3 regions of the Virgibacillus ainsalahensis genome follow, and region 2 is predicted to be linked to each of the others. Evidence: riboswitches for the same ligand, from Rfam matches in the RefSeq annotation. Region 2 holds a riboswitch; each other region holds the start of a gene.
What was found. Region 2 has a riboswitch for S-adenosylmethionine ahead of ACZ427_RS14255 (carboxymuconolactone decarboxylase family protein). Riboswitches for the same ligand answer to the same signal wherever they lie in the genome.

Region 1: another riboswitch for S-adenosylmethionine. It lies ahead of ACZ427_RS18070 (OsmC family protein); the one in region 2 lies ahead of ACZ427_RS14255 (carboxymuconolactone decarboxylase family protein).
Region 3: another riboswitch for S-adenosylmethionine. It lies ahead of ACZ427_RS18490 (5-methyltetrahydropteroyltriglutamate--homocysteine S-methyltransferase); the one in region 2 lies ahead of ACZ427_RS14255 (carboxymuconolactone decarboxylase family protein).

The regions. Positions count from the first base shown of each region.
Region 1 is NZ_AP043943.1:3,632,938-3,640,262, forward strand. It holds gene ACZ427_RS18050 (HAAS signaling domain-containing protein) at 148-1,158, opposite strand; gene ACZ427_RS18055 (PadR family transcriptional regulator) at 1,145-1,504, opposite strand; gene ACZ427_RS18060 (Msr family ABC-F type ribosomal protection protein) at 2,092-3,546, shown strand; gene ACZ427_RS18065 (ferritin) at 4,600-5,103, opposite strand; gene ACZ427_RS18070 (OsmC family protein) at 5,229-5,687, opposite strand; SAM riboswitch class I at 5,772-5,895, opposite strand; gene ACZ427_RS18075 (DJ-1/PfpI family protein) at 6,093-6,392, shown strand; gene ACZ427_RS18080 (DinB family protein) at 6,526-7,062, shown strand; gene ACZ427_RS18085 (purine-cytosine permease family protein) at 7,105-7,325, opposite strand, start outside.
Region 2 is NZ_AP043943.1:2,913,460-2,920,784, forward strand. It holds gene ACZ427_RS14245 (sodium:solute symporter family protein) at 1-1,397, opposite strand, end outside; gene ACZ427_RS14250 (LLM class flavin-dependent oxidoreductase) at 1,458-2,831, opposite strand; gene ACZ427_RS14255 (carboxymuconolactone decarboxylase family protein) at 2,879-3,547, opposite strand; SAM riboswitch class I at 3,785-3,895, opposite strand; gene ACZ427_RS14260 (DUF4317 domain-containing protein) at 4,140-5,342, opposite strand; gene ACZ427_RS14265 (DegV family protein) at 5,549-6,400, shown strand; partial or broken gene ACZ427_RS14270 (MBL fold metallo-hydrolase) at 6,558-6,876, shown strand; gene ACZ427_RS14275 (hypothetical protein) at 6,919-7,131, opposite strand.
Region 3 is NZ_AP043943.1:3,719,793-3,727,117, reverse strand. It holds gene ACZ427_RS18505 (DUF2512 family protein) at 425-859, shown strand; gene ACZ427_RS18500 (LrgB family protein) at 1,086-1,775, opposite strand; gene ACZ427_RS18495 (CidA/LrgA family protein) at 1,768-2,139, opposite strand; gene ACZ427_RS18490 (5-methyltetrahydropteroyltriglutamate--homocysteine S-methyltransferase) at 2,358-3,470, opposite strand; SAM riboswitch class I at 3,551-3,653, opposite strand; gene metA (homoserine O-acetyltransferase MetA) at 3,931-4,839, opposite strand; gene ACZ427_RS18480 (D-glycero-alpha-D-manno-heptose-1,7-bisphosphate 7-phosphatase) at 4,923-5,474, opposite strand; gene ACZ427_RS18475 (pyridoxamine 5'-phosphate oxidase family protein) at 5,556-5,978, opposite strand; gene ACZ427_RS18470 (DUF2254 domain-containing protein) at 6,184-7,325, opposite strand, start outside.

The sequences.
Region 1 (7,325 bases), 720 kb from region 2:
GAAAACTTGGCTTTTCGACAAGCCTTAAGGCGAAAGGCCAAAGCCCGCACTTATGCAGTAAGAAAGTTTTATACTTTCTTAACTGCAAATAAAACCACGCTATTGATCATGTGTCATAACCAATAACGCGGCATTTAAAAATAAGCTTTACCTGGCTTTAAAAACCTTGATCCATCCAGCAATAATATCCCAGAAAAAACCAATTATCAGGAGAATCAGTGTCCAAAGTGTAAGTTGTTCCCAAATCATACGAATCGTTTCATAGCTTTCACTTCCTTCTGTTACCAAACCATGTTGCACAAGTTCGTTCATGAAATTGGGATTCCAGAATGAAGCGCCGGTAATGATGAAAATGATTAGTATAATAGAAATCAAATTAGCAGCAGCGGTGAAAAAAACCAGTGGATACGTCCACTTTTCATAAAACAACTTTACACATTCCTTTACAATACCAAATCCAAAAATAATCAGAAATAACAAGAGGAATGAGCCGTATGTTTCTTCGTTTAAAAATGGAACAATACCGGAAAATTCACCCTCTTGAAAGAGCCAGATGCCAAAATAATCATTTGAAAATGCTACTATCACAATAAACAGCACATATAATATAATTCCTGTAATTGTTTCACTTCGTTTAATCTGCCGTTTTGGGTCAGGGACTGGTGCCAGTTTTGATGGCTTCCATCCTTTATCCAGTTCCAGTTTTTCCAGCTTACCTTCACTGAAATGTTCTGCCAGGATAAACCCAAGTGTGGTCCAACCGAATACCATTGGAATGATGGAAGTAAAAAAGGAAACAATGTAATTCACAAAATAATCAAGAATGTTTATTGGATTTAAAATCACCTGGATAACGAAAACAAGGGTAAATATTGCAACTGTTGAAATCAAAGCTATCTTCAGAACCAGTATATACCAATCGTACAATTCCGGACCGATTATATACTTTTTTGTACCCCGGTATTTCCGTGCTAACTTCCTCGGGTGGCCAAGTTCCAGCAATACTTCCTCTACATCTTTCTCCGTAACATCCCTGCTTTGGACACGCTCATAAAGCATATCTTCTATCAAACCATGAAGTTCGTCTGCAACATCTTTTCGCTGTGTTTCCGGCAGTCTTTTGGTGACTGCATAAAGATACCGGTCAATCATTTCCATATTTTCCCCTTCCCTCCATCATTAGATTATCCATACTTGTTACAATACTCTGCCATTCATCATGTAATAGATCTAAAACTTCTTTTCCAGTATCACTTAATAGGTAATATTTCCTTGGACGTGACTCATTTGTATTCCACTTGCTTTCCAGAAGCCCTTGCTTTTCCAGCCTTCTCAGCAGCGGGTATAATGTTCCGGGTTCCACCTGTACGCCCTTCTCTTTTAATGTAGTAACAAGGGAGTACCCATATTGAGGTTCATGAAGCTGACTCAGAGCCCCAATTGTAATGGTTCCACGTCTCAGTTCCTGCATCAGTTTATCTATATGTTCATGTGCGTCGCTCATCTCATCAACTCCTGAGATTATCATACTGTATGACGCACACTATTGTAAATGATAAATTATTATTGGACCTACTTTATGGTTCAATACTTTTGATACCATGTCCAGGTCATATAACCTTGACTTTTCTTAAAGTAGAATTTATAATTCATCATGTATTTCAAACAAATCTAAAAGGAGGATTATTAAAAAATGACACATGCTATGAGACTACGTTTCCCAGCTTTGAGCCAGTAATTGAATAGGGTCAAAGGCTCTGTTTGTGTAACAGAGTGAATGGGATTAGTCTGTCCTTTTTTAATAATCTTCATTTTAAATATAAGTAATGTGAAGAAAGGCGGATTCCTCTGTCTTTTTTTAATTTTTCTAAAAAAGGTTTTTGTGGTAAGCTTTACCAAGAAACCGGACATAATCTCTTTACTCTCCAATCACAGGCATTCCGTCTGTGATTTTTTATTTTCTTGAAGAAATTGAAGTGGGAGGAAAATACGATGCAATTCTTATTATTTTTTTGATGCGGGCTTGAAGTAGAAGCCCGTATCGATCCTGGCTATCGATACGAAATAACCAAATTTCGGGAGGTAGCAAAGATGGAACAAATATGTTTTGAATTAGAAAATGTTGAAGTTAACTATTTAGATAAAAAGGTATTAGAAATTGAACGTTTAGCAGTACATCAATTTGACCGTATCGGTATCGTTGGAAAAAATGGAGCAGGGAAAAGTACGCTATTAAAGCTACTTGCAGGTACGGTTCAACCGTCACATGGAAAAGTGAGTCGTCACGTGGATTTCGGTTATTTTGAACAAGTGGAGGCGCCAAAAGCCCGTGAGGCTGATCCTGAGTTACTGGGAAAATTGCATGTCTCAGACGATGCGGATGGATTAAGTGGTGGTGAGCAAACAAGACTGAAGCTTGCACAATTGTTTACACACTACTACGAAGCTTTATTCATTGATGAACCGACTACACACCTGGATCAGAGTGGTATATCGTTTTTATGTGATGAACTGATGTATTACTATGGTGCACTGCTGCTTATCAGTCATGATCGCGCTGTGCTGGATGAACTTGTTACAACAATTTGGGAAGTGGACGGGGGAAAAGTAAACGTATATACCGGAAATTACAGTGAATACATGGCCCAGAAGCAATTGGAGGTTCAGCAGCAAAACCAGGAACATGAACAATATTTGAAAGAAAAGAGCCGACTGGAAAAAGCGGCGCAAGAAAAGATGAAAAAAGCGGATAAAATAGCTAAGTCTTCTTCGATGTCGAAAAAAGAATCGAAAACAAAAGCAAATCGTATGTTTGAGACGAAATCGAAAGGCACGAGCCAAAAAGCGATACAGCGTGCGGCAAAAGCAGTTGAACATCGAATGGAGAAACTGGAGGAAGTTGAAGCTGTAAAAGAAGAAAGATCCATTGTGTTTCACCAGTCAAAAGCATTGGAATTGCATAACAAATTTCCAATTATGGCAGACAGACTAACACTGTGTGTCAAGGGAAAAGTGTTATTGGATGATGTAAGTTTCCAAATGCCGTTGGGTAAAAAAATAGCGATTAACGGCAGCAACGGCAGTGGGAAAAGTACGTTGTTCCATCATATTGTGAACAACGGGTCCGGCTTAAGCCTTTCACCAAAAGCAAAGATAGGTTACTTCCGTCAAATGAGCTATCAATTTACCAGTGATGAAACGGTGCTGCAATTTGTGAAAAACCGCTCTGCATATGATGAAGGATTTCTGCGAAGTGTTTTGCATTCCATGATGTTTGTCGGAACAGATATACAAAAAAGCGTGAAGTCATTAAGTGGTGGAGAAGCAACCCGTCTACAACTTTGCAAACTTTTCTTAGGGGAATATAACATTTTACTGTTAGACGAACCGACTAATTTCTTAGACATCCGTGCTATTGAAGCACTGGAACGCTTTATCACTTCCTATAAAGGAACCATTCTGTTTGTATCACATGATAAAAAATTTATAGAAAATGTAGCAGATCTGCAATTTCAAATCGCTAATAAAAAGATGTTGCAAATGTAAATGAACAAGTTAAATAGCATACCAAATCGCATAGTGATTGGTATGCTATTTTTCGTTGATATACAATCATTATGACAGCTCTCCTTCGTTCGGTCGTTCATTCACCTGATAAGTGCCCGAAAGCCGGCTCTTTCTCCTCGTTCAGTCGTTCATCCCCCTGATGAGTGCCCGAATGACAGCTTTTCTTCTTCGTTCAGTCGTTCATCCCCCTGATAAGTGCCCGAAAGCCGGTTCTTCCTCTTCGTTCAGTCGTTCATCCCCATGATGAGTGCCCGAATGACGGCCCTTTCTCTTCGTTCGGTTGTTCATCCTCTTGATGAGTGCCCGAATGACAGCTTTTCATCTTCGTTCAGTCGTTCATCCCCATGATGAGTGACCGAATGACAGCTCTTTTTCTTCGTTCAGTCGTTCATCCCCTTGATGAGTGCCCGAATGCCAGCTCTTCTTCTTCGTTCTGTCGTTCATCCCCATGATGAGTGACCGAATGACAGCTCTTTTTCTTCGTTCAGTCGTTCATCCCCATGATGAGTGCCCGAATGACAGCTTTTCATCTTCGTTCAGTCGTTCATCCCCTTGATGAGTGCCCGAATGTCGGTTCTTTTTCTTCGTTCGGTTGTTCATCCTCTTGATGAGTGCCCGAATGACAGCTTTTCATCTTCGTTCAGTCGTTCATCCCCATGATAAGTGCCCGAATGTCGGTTCTTTTTCTTCGTTCGGTTGTTCATCCTCTTGATAAGTGCCCGAATGACAGCTTTTCTTCTTCGTTCAGTCGTTCATCCCCCTGATGAGTGCCCGAATGACAGCTTTTCATCTTCGTTCTGTCGTTCATCCCCCTGATGAGTGCCCGAATGACAGCTCTTCTTCTTCGTTCAGTCGTTCATCCCCATGATGAGTGACCGAATGACAGCTTTTCTTCTTCGTTCAGTCGTTCATCCCCCCGATGAGTCCCGATTCCTGGAGAATGTTAATTGAATCAATAACCATAGGTATTTTTACAGATCAATAGAAAACTGCACCCGGATTTGGAGTGCAGTTTTCTATTGATCTATCCAATTAATCTTCTTCGTCAAACTCCCGCTTGGCAAGCTGCTGTTCATAGATAAACAGTGCATTATTATCATCTTTGATACGCTCCATATAGTCAATATGCGTTTCAAACATGGACTCTTCTTCAACCTGTTCATCCAGGAACCATCTGACAAAGGATAATGTCATATGTTCCTTCTCATCCATTGCAATATCTGATATTTCATAGAATGATTTTGTTACTTCTCTTTCCTGTTCTCGGCCTTTTTTGAACGTATCCAGAACGGAACCATAATCATTTTTCGGTGCAGGAAGTGCTTTAAACTTCGCATGAATCCCACGATCGTTCAAGTAATTGTAAATTTTCATGCCGTGGTAACGCTCTTCCTTCGCCTGCTGGATAAAGAAATTAGCAAAACCATCATAGCTGTTCGTTTCACAGTAGGATGCCATCGCCATGTACTCATGGGATGCTGCAAACTCGTTGTTCATTTGGTTAATTAATGCTTCTTGTAACTTATTTGACAACATAGAAATCATCCTCCTTTGTGAGTTAATTATAACACTATTCGTGGTTACATAATAAAGAAAGATGCATTCTGTTTTATTCAATAGATTGAGATCATCTGCTTTTCATGAATCGGCGCGCTCTTTGTTTATTTTTGCCCAACCGGATTCTCGATCACTACCCCTCCAGATACAACTTCTACTGTGTTGGCGATGGTATCACCGACAGGGCAGTGTTTTTCGATGAATGCAACAAACTCATTCACTTTCTCCTCGGGTGCATCTGTCTCGATGTGGTAGGTATAGCGGATGGTGGAAAAGCCCGGGCGGACATCACTTTTGCCAAGGAATCCGTCAAGATCTATGTCACCTTCCAGCTCCACGGAAAATGCGTTCAGATTGATATCGAATTTTTCCGCATAGGTACGGGCGACAATGGACTGGCATGCGCCGAGTCCGGAAAGTAGCACCTCCACTGGATTCATGCCTTTGTCGGTTCCACCAAGATTTGCCGGCTCATCAATGGTCAGTTTGTGGCCCCTTGCTTCTGTCTCCACCAATACATTTTCTTTGAGTGTTGCATTTGCCTTAACTGTTTGTACAGCCATTTATAATCCGCTCCTTTATTATTATTTACACAAAAGCCCTTCTCCATGAAGGGGAAGGGCGGTAATCTTAGACATCACGTCCCCTTCCCATCTTCGGAATGCATTCATTCCTCTGAAATTGGCACCGTGTTTTAAAAGGGGAAAATCCCTTCTAAGACCGGTTGCCGAGAGCTCATCGGGTCAGTCCCTCCCTCTCTCTGGATAAGAAGTAGCTATTTATGTAATTGTCATTAATCTTATCAGAATTAGTAGAATAGTCAAGCGATTTTTGCATGAAATTTATTTCAGTGTAATAGCAGAGTTGTTAAATAAGCAGGAATGTGGTCAATAGCGTAGAAATAGTTATATACATAGGAGGAGTAGCAATGCAGGAGTTTTAAATCAAAGGGAAAGATAAAAGATTGGATGATGAAACATAAAACGATTGAATATATCTGTTCCGTCTGCACCGGAGCGTACATATTAGGTGAAACTGGATTATTAGATGGAAAGAAAGCTACTACCCACCACTCAGCGTTGAAAATTGTACAAGAAAAGTATCCTCATATTCGCGTTTTATCCGATAGTAAAGTTGTGCATGATGGTAACTTCATTTCTTCCGGCGGGGTCTCTTCAGGAATTAATATGGCACTCTACCTTGTAGAGCAAATAATGGGGAAAGCAACTGCTGAGAGAACAGCTAAAACGATTGAATTTGTGCAATAAATATTTTCATGAACGGGGCAGGTAATTGCGGAATAAGGCATTGAATTGTAAGTCGTAGATAAACAGATTTCACAAGGAGAACGAAATATCCATTATAGGTTTAGAAGGTGAATATCCCTTGAAAAGTGAGCAGATGCAATTTTATTTTCAGCTGGTAGAAGACCAACGTAATGATTTTTTTCGGTACATAGATGAAAAGGTGGAGGACGCATGGGAACGTCCACTAACGGATAAATGGTCGATTGGCGAGACAGTCTATCATCTCGTGCTTATGGTAAGGTTAGTGCGAAGGGTTTCCATTTTTTATCTTCCAGTGATGCAGCCTTATGCACATCTACGCAAGAAACGTCCGTATCAAACAAAGAGTCATAATATTTATGAGGAATACAAGCAAACGAAGAAACGACCAATGAAAGCGCCTTTTCTGTTAATACCGCCAAATAATCTGAGTCAGAAATACCACTTCACAGAGGTTTGGCAGCTGCTCAACACCGAAACAGCCAAATTGAAGGAAAAAGTTGCTGCTATCGATGAACGTGTGGCCGGCCAAATTCGCTATCCCGACCCGATTGCCCACTACCCAAACGTCATTCAAAGCATTCACTTAGTAGCAATCCATGAACAACACCATTTCGATTTAGCAGTAAAATATGATCAGAATCAAAAATAATAAAAACAAAACCCTCTACTCACACGAGTAGAGGGTTTATTTTTATGCGATATAATCTTGTTTGTGAACATCAGGGTTTTCTTTTATGATATAGAATTTACCTTTTGTTGTAATTGCAAGGACTACGGTAAGAATCGCTGCAAGTATTGCTGCAAAGAATGCGGCAGTACTTTGCAGGAACGTACCCATATAGCCTAATGCAGCAATTGTTCCTAAACCACTGGCTATCAATAATGATGCAACACCAACAGGGTTCCACTTAT
Region 2 (7,325 bases):
CCTGCCGACATCGTACTTGGGACGATACCAGTAAAGTAGATAATCAGATAGGAAAGCAAACCGATAGTCATCGACAGTTCTGCAGCTCTTGCAGGAGCTTTCTTCTTGCTATAAATAGCATATAAAATAGGGCCCATCGTTCCCGCAGCTACGCCTGAAATCCCTATCCACATGACATCTCCCATATAAGCAGGCGGGTGCAGCACAATTAAAAATGCAGCTAAACCTACCAGTGGAACTGCCAAACGACTGATTTGCAGGGACATTTTCTGTGCTTTTTCATCACTTATATTGATAATTCCTCTTTTAACAAGGTATTTCAGAAAAATATCATTGGCAAATACGGTCGAAATGGACACGAATATTCCATCTGTTGTTGACATGGCCGCCGCAAGAATCACCACACCAAAGATTGCTACTATAATCGCAGGAAAAGCCCAAACTGCATATTCCATTAATGCCAGGTCAGCTTCCACCACATTATCACCAAGTGCCATTCTGCTATATAGCCCCCCAAATAGCACAAGTAGACAGAAAGCAGCAGTGATAACATAGGTCACAATCATTTTTCCTAAATCCTTTTCATTTTTCAGACCAAGCACTTTATTAAACAAATGCGGCGCGGAGGCAAAGGCCCATTGAATAATAATGGCACCGGAGATTGCACCAATGGAATAAAAATGAGCTGACTCAGGATTAAATACCTCCACTAAATTTCCATTTTGGGCGCTGAGGTCATCCACAATGCCGGTAAATGTCGCAGTTATACCTCCCTCCCAAAAAATGACAATCCCAGAAATAAATATAGCAAGACCAGCAATCGCCATCATGACCGCCTGGATGGCATCCGTATAGATATCAGCAAATGCTCCACCTGCAAACACATAAAGAACAACAATTGCTGTAATGAATATTAATCCGTTTGTATATGACATTCCTAGAAGATACTCAAAAATTCGTGCGCCCGCCACAAACTGGGCAGCTATATAAAAAATATTGAAAAGCAGAATCAGTCCTGTCCCCACTCTTAAAATATCACTATTATAAAAATCACCGAGCCAGTCCGGTAGGGAAAGTGATTTTTGTTCCGTATTCAGCTTTCTTACCTTTTTGGCTACCATCAACACCCCTATCGGTCCGCCCCCAATCATAGCCAAAAACAGCCAAAGATTGGATAACCCCCAGTCATGGGTCCAGCCCGGATAGCCGAGAAAAGTTGCGGCACTTAAATAGGTTGCAGCAAAGGATAGACCGAGCACATATGGCCCCAAGTTTCCCCCACCAGTAGCAAAGTCGCTGACACTCTTCGTTTTTCTGGCACTTACGAAACCAAGAACAAGCATAACAATAAGAAATATTGCAAAACCAATCCATGTATACAGCGTAATTGTACTCATTTCTGACCTCCTTTACGTATACTTTTTCGTTCATTCGTACAGGGGGGCAACTCGCCCCCCTTATTTCGACTGAATGGCAGCAAACTTTCTCGCTGGGTGATTATCAGACAAATGGGCACGCCCTTTCCCAAACATATTTTCCCTTAGCGTCTTTCCTTCATATTCCGTCCGGTAAATGCCACGTCTCTGCAGCTCAGGTACAACTAAATCCACAAACTCTCGAAATGTATCCGGTGAGTAGGTCTGTGCGATATTAAACCCATCAACATCACCTTCCACAGCCCATTCCTCGATTCGATCCGCAATTTGTTCGGGTGTACCGATAAACTTCACGGTGCCATTACCAAGCCCGTGATTTTTGACGGCCTCCCGCAGTGTCCATTTTTTATTAGGATCTTTCGTATACATATCCAGATTTCCCTGAACCGCTTCTGTTTCTATATCTTCAATATACTGATCTGGATCGTATTTGGAAAAATCAATTCCCGTGTGACCGGAAAGAAGAGAAGCTGTTCCTTCATAGCTGACATGGTTGGTCAAATCTCTATATTTCGCATACGCTTCTTCTTCCGTTGCCCCGATGATTGGCAGGATCATTGGAAAAATGAGTACATCCTCCGAGTTTCTGCCCTGTTCCTGTGTTCGCTTCCGGATGTCTGCAACATAGGCTTTTAATGCGTCCAGCGAATGATTTTTGGTAAAGACAGCCTCGGCATGTTTAGCCGCAAAGTCGCGTCCTTTTGGTGAAGCTCCTGCCTGAAATAAAACCGGAGTACGTTGGGGCGAAGGTTCGGCCAAATGCGGACCCGGTACATTAAAGAATTCGCCTTCATGATTAATCAATCGAACCTTATCAGGATGTGCAAATGTATCATTTTCTCGATCATGAACAACCGCATCATCATCCCAGCTGTGTTCCCAGAGTTTATAGACGACCTCGAGGAACTCATCGGCACGGTCATAACGGAGTTCCTTTGGAAGACGACCGGAAAGCCCGAGATTAACTGCTTCGCTTTCGAGATAAGATGTCACCACATTCCATGCAACCCTTCCCTCCGTTAAATGATCAAGTGTTGATAATTGTCTCGCAAGTGCGTATGGTTGCGCATATGTAGCGGAAATCGTTGGCGCAAAGCCAAGATTTTCAGTTACCGCGGCCATTGCGGAAATTGGGATCAGCGGATCATGGGCTGGAAGTTGGACAGCATGTTGAGCAGCTGCTTCATGACTATTCCCATATACACTGTACGTCCCTAGAACATCGGCGATAAACATTGCATCAAATTTCCCGCGTTCTAAAACTTTTGCTGTTTCCGTCCAATAAGACAGTCGGTTATGATTTGTCCCCTGATCTTTTTCATGTTTCCACAATCCCGTGGAGTGTGGGGAAGGTGAATTTTGAATAAATCCATTTAAGTGAATTTGTTTTGTCATTGTTAGAACTCCTTTTCCCTTGTTTTTAAGTGGTCTTTGCTTACGACTTAAGCCTCGTCGTAAGCATTTAATGCATTCACACTATGTGCAATTGCTGATCCTGCTTTTAAAGCTACCGCTACAAAAATAGCTTCAGAAATTTCCTCTAGAGTTGCTCCTGTTTTCTTAGCATTTTTCGTATGCAAGTCAATACAATAAGCGCACCCTGTTGTATGTGCTGACGCCACTGCAATTAACTCTTTTTCCTTTTCTGTCAGTTTACCTGCCTTGATGGCCTTTTGATCAAATCCCGCAAATGCCTTGAATGTATCACCATTGAGTTCACCAAATTCCTTAAGTCTGTTGAAATAGGATGCTTTATAAAGCTCATCATCACCTTGCCCGTCAAATGCATTCAGGGCGTTCACACAGTGTGCGGCTGCCGATCCTGCCTTTAATGCTATTGCCACAAAAATAGCTTCCGCCACTTCCTCTTTATCAGCATCATTTTTCTTTGCATTACCCACATGTAAATCAATACAGTACGGGCAGCCAGTTATGTGTGCCACCGCCACGGCAATTAATTCCTTCGATTTTACGGACAAATTCCCTTTTGCCAATGCCTTGTCATTAAATGCAAAAAAGGATTGAAATACTTCTGGAGCATATTCCTTTAATTCAGTAATCCGGTTAAAATACGATTTTTTGTACAAGCTATCAGTCTTTGTCAATGTAATCTCTCCTCATAAATTTTTAATTTTGGTTTGTAATGTGTAATGTGTGATAAATTAATAGACAGGTCATGAAGGTAATTTATTGCTTTTTTAACCACCTCCCTAAAATTAATTAAACTTACCTTATGAAATTACTTGGTTTTCAAACAATATTATACCCAGTAATTGATTCCTATCTATTCCAATTAGAATGAAAAAAACCTCTCCCGATGAGGAAGAGGTTAAATTTCTTTACACACTTACTCATCTTTCAAGCGGATGCTTGCTGGAATTAGCACCGTTTTACTGTATTTCAAGTAACGGTTGCTGCGGGATCACAGGACCAGTTCCTCCCCCGACTCTTGATAAGGAATTGCTTTATTTAATTTTTAAATTTTTAAGATTTCTTCACATCTTATCGGATACTAGTAAAACTGTCAAGTGAAGTTTTTGTTTTTTCAGCAGTTAAACCAAGAGTTTCTCTAAGAAAACAGTGAAATATATTAGAAGTATAGCGAAAACCCTGACTTTACACTAATTTATCTAACAAAAATGATATAACCACAATATAGTGTTGGCACTACAATCAGTATAACAGTGCGTTATATTTCCCATTCTACTCCGATGTATCATTGTCCTCCGGCGCTTGTTGAATTAAAGCTTCCGGAATCATTTCAAAGCCTTCAATCACCGTGTTTTCTTCCACTTCCATCATCAAGAAACGTTTTCCATTGAAATGAACTTGACGGACATGGCTTAAGTCTTGTGGACTTATGGAGATATTCGCTATTTTCGTCTCTATTTTGATAGATTTTGAAGTATATTTCGGTACAATGTTGTTTGCTTTAAACTCATAACGTTCATCATCAATCACCGTTTTAAAAGCGGACTCAACCTTTTCGGTGTTAACATCTTCTATTCCACTGCTTGTTAAAACCTGTTCCACATCTTTATAGTCTAATTTCGGTATATCTTCCTCTTCATGTTCTTCTGTGACCCGATGAATCTCTTCGTATACATTCGAAAGTGTGGATGTATTGATTTTTTGATCACCAGCTACGTTTTTCACAATTTCCTCAAAAACTAATTTATCCTGTGCAGCAGTCATAATTTCTTCCGCATTTAAAACTTCTTCTATAAAATGATAATTCAGTTCATTCTTCTTCCCTGACGAATAAAGAACATGGTTGACATCCGCAGCATTATCCGTGATAGAAGGAAATAGAAATCCTGATATGGGAGCTTTTAAATTGATAATTGGATCTACAACAATATTATATTTAAATTCCTTTTCGACATAATCAAAAAGTAATTCTTTTTTCGGATCCTGCGTTTTGTTCATACTGCATAAAATAAAGGGATGGGAATAAACCCTGTCCCGTTCACTTTCTTCCGCCTCGTCACTCATGTTCTTCATCGGTTTCATATATTCTCCCCGAATAAAGGTTACAACAATATCCATTTCGTATTGTTTATCCTTCAGCATTTTTTCTACGAGCTGAAGCATATGCCCCTTCCATTCTTCTGTATCATTACTTAAAAGACCTTGATGGAGAATGAGCTGACTGTTGTTTTCCACATCACGCTGAAACTTTAATTCAAATAACTTTTCATCCAATTGACCGGATAATACTTTTTTAAAATTGTCCATAAACAACTCTTTCTGATCAATCTCCAGCATTTCAAATGGCGAACTCTGGTGATGGTAAATATCACTGGATTCTTTCATGATGTACACATTAAAAATTTCATCTATTTTCAATAAATCATTATCCACTTTAAATTGTTTACGGATATTTGCTATATCTTTTTTGTCCAAAGTTGTTCCACTCCTAAATTGGTAATCAGTGCGTTGTATTTCCCTATATACATTCTATCATTTTATCATAGATACCAGTTGCATCATTCCACTCACTAACCCAATTTTTTTAAAACCATGTATCCCTTTCCCTTTTCGTGTATATTTATAGTAGTATATAAAAATGACACAGGAACAGCTTGATTATATGGAAATGGGGGCAAATGATGAGAAAAATTATTTTATCGACAGAGAGTGGCGCAGATATACCGGAAGATTTAGCTTTAGAACATGATGTTCAAGTCGTCCCAATGCACGTCATCATGGATGGTGAGGATTATTTGGATGGTTCCCTTCCCGTACAGGAAATCTATGACTATTATGACCGTACCAAAAATATACCATCTACAACATCTACAAATTCCCATGAATATCATAATTTTTTCACAAAGATAAATGCAGACTTTCCTGATTGCATCATTGTTCATAATGGCTATACGTCAAAGGCCTCTTCCTCCTTTCAAAATGCAGTGATTGCATCAGAAGAATTTGACAACCTTTTTCTCATTGACGCTTTGAATGTTACAGGTGGATTAACCGCTATTGTGATGTATGCTGTTACACTAATAGAGCAGGAACCCACGATGGAACCTAATCAATTAGTAGAAAAAATTAAAGCTATTATTCCTAAATCAAAACTCGCTTTCGTCCCCGGCAGCCTGGAATTTTTAAGAGCTGGTGGACGTGTAAGTAATGTGGCTTATCTCGGTGGGGCTTTGTTAAAATTAAAGCCTCGAATTGAATTAATCGACGGGAAACTTGTTTCTAATAAAAAATATCGCGGAAAAATGAGTAAGGTTTCAGAAAAACTTATGCGAGACTATTTAAATCAATACGACATTGATCGGAACCAACTCTATTTAATCTACTCTATCGGTCTTGATGAAGGGATTAAGCAGCGAATGGATGAAATCGCAATAGAACATGGTTTCATTAATATAAAATGGATGCAGGCAGGTGCTATGATTTCAACTCATTCTGGACCTGGTGGTTTCGGGATTGCAGGATTAGAAGTTTAAGCTATAAAAGCGTAGCAAAAATAGGTCTCAGCCGGTCACATAAACAAAAACTAGATAAGATTATGAATGATAATAAATCATTTTATTCATATGAGGAAATGACTTTATCTTTGCAACTAATGAAGGATATCCAAAAGCATATATCTATTCGTATACAGCTGGATTCAAAAATGTAGAAGTTCTTCAAGAAGATACAGCTTTTGAGGATATTAAATTAATCAAAACAAAAGACGAGCATGGTAGAGGAAAAATACTGGAAGTTGCTGCTCATGTATGGGTGGAGTTGTCTTCAAACACCCAGATGAGAAAACGTATATGTAGCCGGGAATACTGTGTGGTATGAGGGGGGTCAAGAAGAAATTGAAACACACAAACCAATTTTAAATGCTGGAGATAATCAATTCCTAGAAGGCGATTCTCTCATAATGGGAAAAGATGAATTCTATGAAGTATATAAGGCTGCTCCTCACGCAAAATGGCACGTATTTCTTCTTCAGGAAGTGCTTTATGTTCTTCATTCATTTTTGATCAAGTACCTTTCCAAATTTTTTCTCATATAAATCACGAACCCATATCTTGACCGGTGCTTTCCATTGCTGGGAAGGGGGAGGAATATTTTTAATGAGACTCTTTGGTTTCATGCCAAGCTCTTTTGCCATTTGAATATCCGCCTGATTTAGACGGCAGCGCTTTTTGGCCTCTGCCCATGTTCCTTTCTTTTGCTTACTCACACCATCCATCCTTTCTTTCACAGGGAAATTAGTCTATTAACATAATTATAACATAGGGGAAAATCTCATTAGTGAGGGGTTGCTTTTTTCATAATTGACAATCTATGTATTTACTATACCTTGTTGGTATGTAAGCCGTTTCAATGCTTTATAAAAGGAATTATATGATATAATAGCGCCGCCCGCAAGCACCG
Region 3 (7,325 bases), 810 kb from region 2:
GAATGTAAGAAACCAATATAGCGGCTAAGAGCATGCCACCATCTTCTATAATGAACCAGCTAATCTAACCAGAAGACTGTTCTCTAAAAGACCTGGGACTGCGATTACTCGTCCCACCAAAAAGATCTGGGACTGCGATTACTCGTCCCACCAAAAAGATCTGGGACTGCGATTACTCACCACCCCGAAAGAAATTATTTCTTTTAACACAAAAGATATAAAAGACGACGTAACTGCTGGGTTGATTTCCGCAGCGGGTACACCGACCTCATTTCAAGTTATATCGTCTTTTATATCAACTACAACGCAACAGGCAATAACATTTAGCTAATGAGCCAACCAAAAAAATATAATCTTGGTTGATGGTGGAAATGTATAGATCTAAAGCTTCGTGCGAAAATTATAAGGAAAGGAGAGATTTAGGATGAATCATTTCAAGTTATTCGCCGTAAAATTCATTGCCTCCCTAATCCTGTTGTATTTGATATTAGGACTCGGATTTGGCATGGAATTTGTCAATGTTTTTTGGGTCACTCTAACATTAAGCGTCCTTGCCTATTTAGGAGATCTGTTTATTTTACCGAGAATTAGTAATGTATTCGCAACGATTTCTGATTTTGTACTAGCATTTGTCGTCATTTATTTTATGAGCTATGGTGTAACTGCCGGCGGAGATTGGTTTGCGGCTTCATTAATCGCAGCAGCCGGTAATACTGTATGCGAATATTTTTATCACATCTATATCATGGCCAATAGGGAAGGACAACGCAATTGGGATCCTACAAAAAGAATGCTAAATGTGGAAACAGAGGCTGCTGAGGAAACACATCCTTTTGATTCAGATCAACGAAAGAAATAGGGAGGAGTCCGAACGGAAGATACAGGTAAAGTTTTGTGTGGGCGCAGTACCATTGGGGATAAGCGCAAGACTTTTTGGCGCGAGCGCAGAACCCACGCCCGTGAACGCAGAACATTCGCTATTGAGCGCAAGACTCCGGGTGTGAGCGAAGAACCTACGACTGCGAACGCAGGATCTTCCGTTAGAAGCGCAGTACTGGGGCAGGTAAAATTCACCCATACACCTGCTACATCCACCACATCACAAACCATGGTGCAATAATTGAAACAACCACTGCACTTACAACCATGGCGATGGTGCTGACAGACCCTTCCAATGGATCCCGTTCCATTGCGACTGCTGTACCAATCGCGTGACTCGCACCCCCGATACCTACACCAGTGCCGATATGATGCGCTACCCCAGTATATTTAAATGCAACTGAGCTAAGCATCGTTCCACCAATCCCTGCAATCATTACAAAGACAGCTGCCAAAGAATCGACGCCTCCAAGGGAATCAGCAACCCCCATGGCAACAGGAGTTGTTGTATTTTTGGGTATAAGGGAGTAAATAATTGTTTCGTCCACCCCCACCCATTTTGCTAGGATCAAACCGGTGGATACACCGACAAAAGCTCCGACAACCGTTCCAGTAATAACCGGGAGCGCCAGCTTTTTCAAGGTCTTGTGTTGCTGGTAAAGCGGATAGGCCAGAGCCACTACCGCGGGGCCAAGCAAATGATTAATCCATTCTCCGCCAATCATATACGTCTCATAAGGAATATGGAAAATCAGCAAAAAAGTGATAATGATTGTTGTTGCGATAAAAACAGGAGCCATAAATGTATAACGCCATTTCCAATAAACCCGCAGTGCAAACAGATAAGCGAAAAGGGTGCCGATAATAGAAATAAATCCAATAAGCAAATTATTCATGGCTTCTTTCCCTCTTATGCATGAACATCTGGCTCACATGGCCGGCAGAAACCATCACCATCAGTGTACTGGAAAGTCCGATAATCACAAGAAGCAGTCCTTTTCCCGCAAACAAATCAAAATAATTCATTGCTCCGACCGTGGCAGGAATAAAAAACAAGGCCAAATGCTTAATCATAAACTGTGCACCCTTTTCAACCCAAGCCGTCTTGATAGTACCTGTCATCAATAAAATAAACAGAAGAATCAGCCCGATGACACTTCCCGGTATAAAAAGGTTAAAAATTTGCTGAATCCACGTCCCTACAGTATATAAACCATATAAAGCAGCGATATGGATGATTATTTTGAAAACATTTAACACATAAGATCACTCCAATTTTTCTCTTCATTCCATCTAGTATAGCAAAAATACGGGACCACGAGAAGATTTTGAAAGTTTGGAGGATAGAGACAAATTTCCCTATACTAATGTTACCCTAACTTCTTATACTGGTCGGAGCTTATCCCCACTCAAAAATAACCCGAGTGATGTGGCCACCCGGGTTACCATATGCTAATTATTTGTTTTGTCATTTCTTATTATTTCCAAACTTCCTCAGCAATATCAACAACATGGCGGATTTTATTCCATTGTTCTTCTTCCGTTAAGTTATTTCCTTCTTCCGTTGAAGCAAATCCGCATTGCGGGCTGAGAGAAAGCTGCTCATATGGTACATATTCTGCTGCTTCCTGGATTCGCTTTTTGATTGCTTCTTTATTTTCCAGCTCTGGAAACTTGGAAGTGATTAATCCAAGTACCACATGGATATCATCCCTGTTTACATATCGAAGCGGTTCAAAACCGCCAGAACGTTCATCATCAAATTCAAGGAAAAGCCCATCGACAGCAAGCCCCCCAAAAATCGTTTCCGATGCAGCGTCATAAGATCCTGAGCTGAAATAATGGGACCGGTAATTGCCTCGGCAAATATGCATCGTGATCAGCATATCGTCCGGACGATCAGCTATTGATTCATTGATGACTTGTTTACAGATTTCACGCAACTTGGCAGGTTCAAAACCCCTTTCTCTTAATGATGCTTCCCCTTCTTCTGATAAAAAAGAAGCCCAGGACGTATCATCAAGCTGCAGGTAGCGGCAGCCCGCATCGTAAAATGCCTGGATTGCTTTTTTATAGGCATTGATAACATCCGGCACAAGAGCGTTAATGTTTTCATAAAGCTCTGGATCTACTCCTGCACGAACCAATAGCATATTCGGACTTGGAATTGTCTGTTTAGCAACATGATTCTCTCCCACAATACTATGTAGAAATTTATAATCGTCGAGAAATGGATGCTCCTCACTGAAGTCGACCTTGCCGGAAACCCGGATGGAATGTTTCTTTGTTTCAATCCCATCAAACTTCAGCCCTGTATCTGGGTCAAAGCCTTCTACACCTACAAGATTCTCTAAAAAGTCAAAATGCCACCAGGCACGTCGAAACTCTCCATCCGTAATTGACTTAAGTCCTGCTTCCTTTTGCTTTTCCACAAGATTACGAATTTCTTCATCCTCGATTTGACGCAGCTGTTCTGCGGTAATTTCCGCCTTTCCTCTTTGTTCCCTCGCCCGCTTAATCCGTTCCGGTCTCAGGAAGCTTCCAACATGATCCCCTTTAAATGGCGCTTTATGATTTACTTTTGTTGTCATATTACCTCTCCTTTAAAGTTTTTAGAAATTAGAAAGAACCCCTTCCAATAAGAAGAGGCTCTGTTAATAACTGTGTCGTCTTCTTATCTTTCAAGTTTCATCAACTTGCTAGAAGTAGCACCTTGTTTAAAACAGGTTGCTGAGGCGTCAACGGGCTAGTCCCTCATCCTCTCTTGATAAGTTTTCTATTTAATTATCGCAAATTACTATAATTAATATATTAACAGCTTTCGTGAAAAACAGCAAAACATTTCGACAATTTTCTCTAAAACAACTCGCCAGCAAATAAATCCTTCACTTCACTTTTCCGACTCCCAAAGCCAAATGCTCCCAAAGAATATTTTCCACGAACTCTCCTTGTTCTTCCTTACAGTCAACAATTAAAATGGTCTCCGGATGGCAGCCAGAAATGAAACGAGAGTAACGCAAATTAAGCTGCGTCACTCTCGTTATGACTATATTAATCCCATTGATATGGAGTTTGCTGGTAGACATAGTAATTCAGCCAATTTGAAAAAAGCAGATGTGTATGAGAACGCCATGTGTTTCGTGGCTGTTCATTTACATCATCATTAGGAAAATAGTTTTCCGGTAAATCGACGTCCAGTCCTTTATCAAGATCACGTGCATATTCCTCCGCAAGCGTTGTGGCATCATACTCTAGATGACCGGTAACCATAATATGTTTTGCATCCTCAGATAGGATAATAAATGCCTCATCATCTTCGGTGGAAGAAAGCAGGAATAAGCGTGGATCCTGTCTGACTTCTTCTATGGGAACTTCGGTGTATCTAGAATGCGGTGCCCGGAAAACTTCATCAAAACCACGTACAAGATTTATCGTTGGATCCGCTATATGATGCTTATAAACACCGGTTAATTTTTTCGACAGCTCATTTTTACCAATTCCGTAATGATAATATAATGCAGCCTGGGCGCCCCAACAAATGTTCAAAACGGAAGTCACATTCTGTTTCGTCCATTCCATGATTTCCGTCAGTTCCTCCCAATAGTCCACGTTCTCAAATTGCAGGTGCTCAATCGGGGCACCGGTAACAATCATTCCATCGAAACGGCGTTCTTTAACTTCCTCAAAGGTCGTATAAAACGTATCCAGGTGAGAGGTGCTGGTATTTTTGGATTCATGTGTCTCCATTCTCAAGAAAGAAATATTCACCTGTAATGGTGTATTTCCCAATAACCGCAGAAGTTGTAATTCCGTTCGTTCTTTTTCCGGCATCAGATTTAGAATAAGTATATTTAGTGGGCGAATGTCCTGGGATTTTGCCCGGTCCTCGTCCATCACAAAGATTTTCTCCTGTTTTAATCGCTGGGTTGCAGGCAAAGTTTTCGGTACATTTATCGGCAACTGATATCTCTCCCTCTACAATCATATAATAATGTATTCTATTATAGAGTTAATAAAATATTTGCGCAATTGGTATGGACAAATTATTTCGAATGGACATTACCCTGTCTTTCTTCCCACATCCATTTCGCCACCGATAAAAGATCCCCAAAATTCATATCCGCTTCCTTCTTGTTTTCCATTCGCTCACCAACAAGTACTGTCCGCACACCAGCTTCCTTCCCTGCTTGAATGTCCGGTAGGCGGTCACCAACCATATAGCTTTCCGCCAAATCAATAGCATACTTTTGGGCAAGATCCAGTATCATTTGTGGTTTCGGTTTGCGACAGGAACATCCCGCCTTTGGCTTGTGGGGGCAGTATGCGATATCATCGATACTTGCACCAAAAGTCCTCAGATCGTCTTCCATCCTTTTATGTACCGCCTGCAATCCAGTTTCCTGCATAAATCCAAGGCCAATTCCTCCCTGATTCGTTACAACAAACACTTTAAATCCCATATCATTAAAGATTTTCACCGCTTCTCCAACACCTTCCAGCAAATAAAAATCCTTTGGTTTGTTCACAAATTTCACACGGCTGCTGAGCACTTCATTAATTACACCATCACGATCGAGAAACATCCCTTTCTCCATACCATCACCTTTTCTTCACTATTATATAAATGGCACTGTCCAAAAGGGGGAAGACCCTCCTGAGACAGCACCATGTTTCATTTAAAATTTCAATTCCTTAGGATCCTCACCTTTTTTGTTCATCAACCGGACCTGAACCGGCTCAATCTCCAATACGACCAGGTTCGGATCATCAGGTCCATCGAAATAAATCTTCAGTTCTTCATTCCATACCTCTTTTTTCATCGCTTCGGAATCATTCAAGGAAACCTCTCCCTGATATTCCACATATTCATCACCAAAACCTTCACCTTCATATCCTAGCAGAATATGGGTGAATGGATTTGCTTCGATTTCTTCCGTTTTATCTGTATCCTTGCTGGTTGGGGTGTATAGTTTCATATCTTTATGAAAAAAAGTCATATACCTTGAATGAGGTTTATTATTCTTTACCGTTGCCATCGGGCCGACATGACTATTTTCAAGAATATTTTCAACAGCTGATTTAATTTCACTTTGACTCAATACTATTCACTCCTTTTGACTATAAGTAGTTATAGTATTCCTTCCATGAACAGAAATAAACATTAGAACCCTCACTAGAAGCATATAAGAAATGAAGCAAAAAACCCAAACCGCTATTAACAGTTAAGGTTTCTTACAACAGCTATCTTCCACAAGCCTCTCTGGTTTTTAAGGTTGGTTTGCCCCTAGAAAGGGTAGCAAGCAACTAGCTTTCTGCGTTATTTTCTAATTTAAGTTCAATTTTGTTGTATGCCTCCATATGTCCAGTCGTTTCAGCAAGATCCCATAATTTTTTTAACAGTATCTTCCTATCCAGATCAAAAATGAATTCCGTAGAGACGTGGTCCATTGTATTTTCGGCAAACTCCCAAATCGTCTTATGTCTGGAAGCTTTCACCGATTCAGCAAGATCTCCGAGGGATGAAATAATTTCTGTGATAATCGGATAATTTTTTTGGGCATAATGACGGATCATGCCGTAGCCCTGATAAAGATGAAATTCAAACGTATCCATCCCCAGAATTAACCGGACCTGACCATTTTCATCCGCCAGATATGGAGTAAACGTAATATTCCTGTCCATTGTCAGCATTAAATCAGTCAATTGATTGATACTGTTCGTAGCTGTTTTTGGATCATCATTCCCTATTGCCTTTATCGCCAATTCGGATAATTTGCCTAGTCCCAACCGGAGATCCTGAATTTCTGTTTCTTTATTCCCGATAGTGATCATGTTTTTATATTTTTCTTCATCAATACGGTGAGCGCCAGGGCCCCAGTATGAAAATAACTCATTGCCCTCCAGCGTAAAACTCCCGATACGGGTCTCCATCTCCAGCAGAATATTATCCCTTTTAGCCTCTTCCATTAAGTCGTAAAAATTAATCAATTGAACATACCCGGAAATTGGTGAACGGACCGTCCTGTTTTGATCGCGATAATTTTTTAGTAAATCTCCGGGTTCTTCTGTACGAAAATCCTCCAAATCCTGTTTCAAATAGCCGGTTATGATTTCCTGGGAAACCTGTTTCATATCGTCTGTTACATTATGCACCTGCATCCAGGCAGTAGCATGATTGATAAAATAAATAAACGTAACCGCTGTAACAAACGCCACAGCTGTCGTTGCAAAAGGTACCGCAACATAATAATCCACCGGCTGGCTGCTTATAAAAAGAAACATGATTAAAACATAAACAAAACTCCCATTAAAAATCCCCAAAATATGTTGAGTCTGTCTAGATTTCACAAAGTTTTGCAACATCCTCGGTGAAAACTGCCCACTGAACGTTGTAAGAACAACAAGCAAAGAGTTCAGTGTAAACGCACTCAAGGTTAAAATCCCGC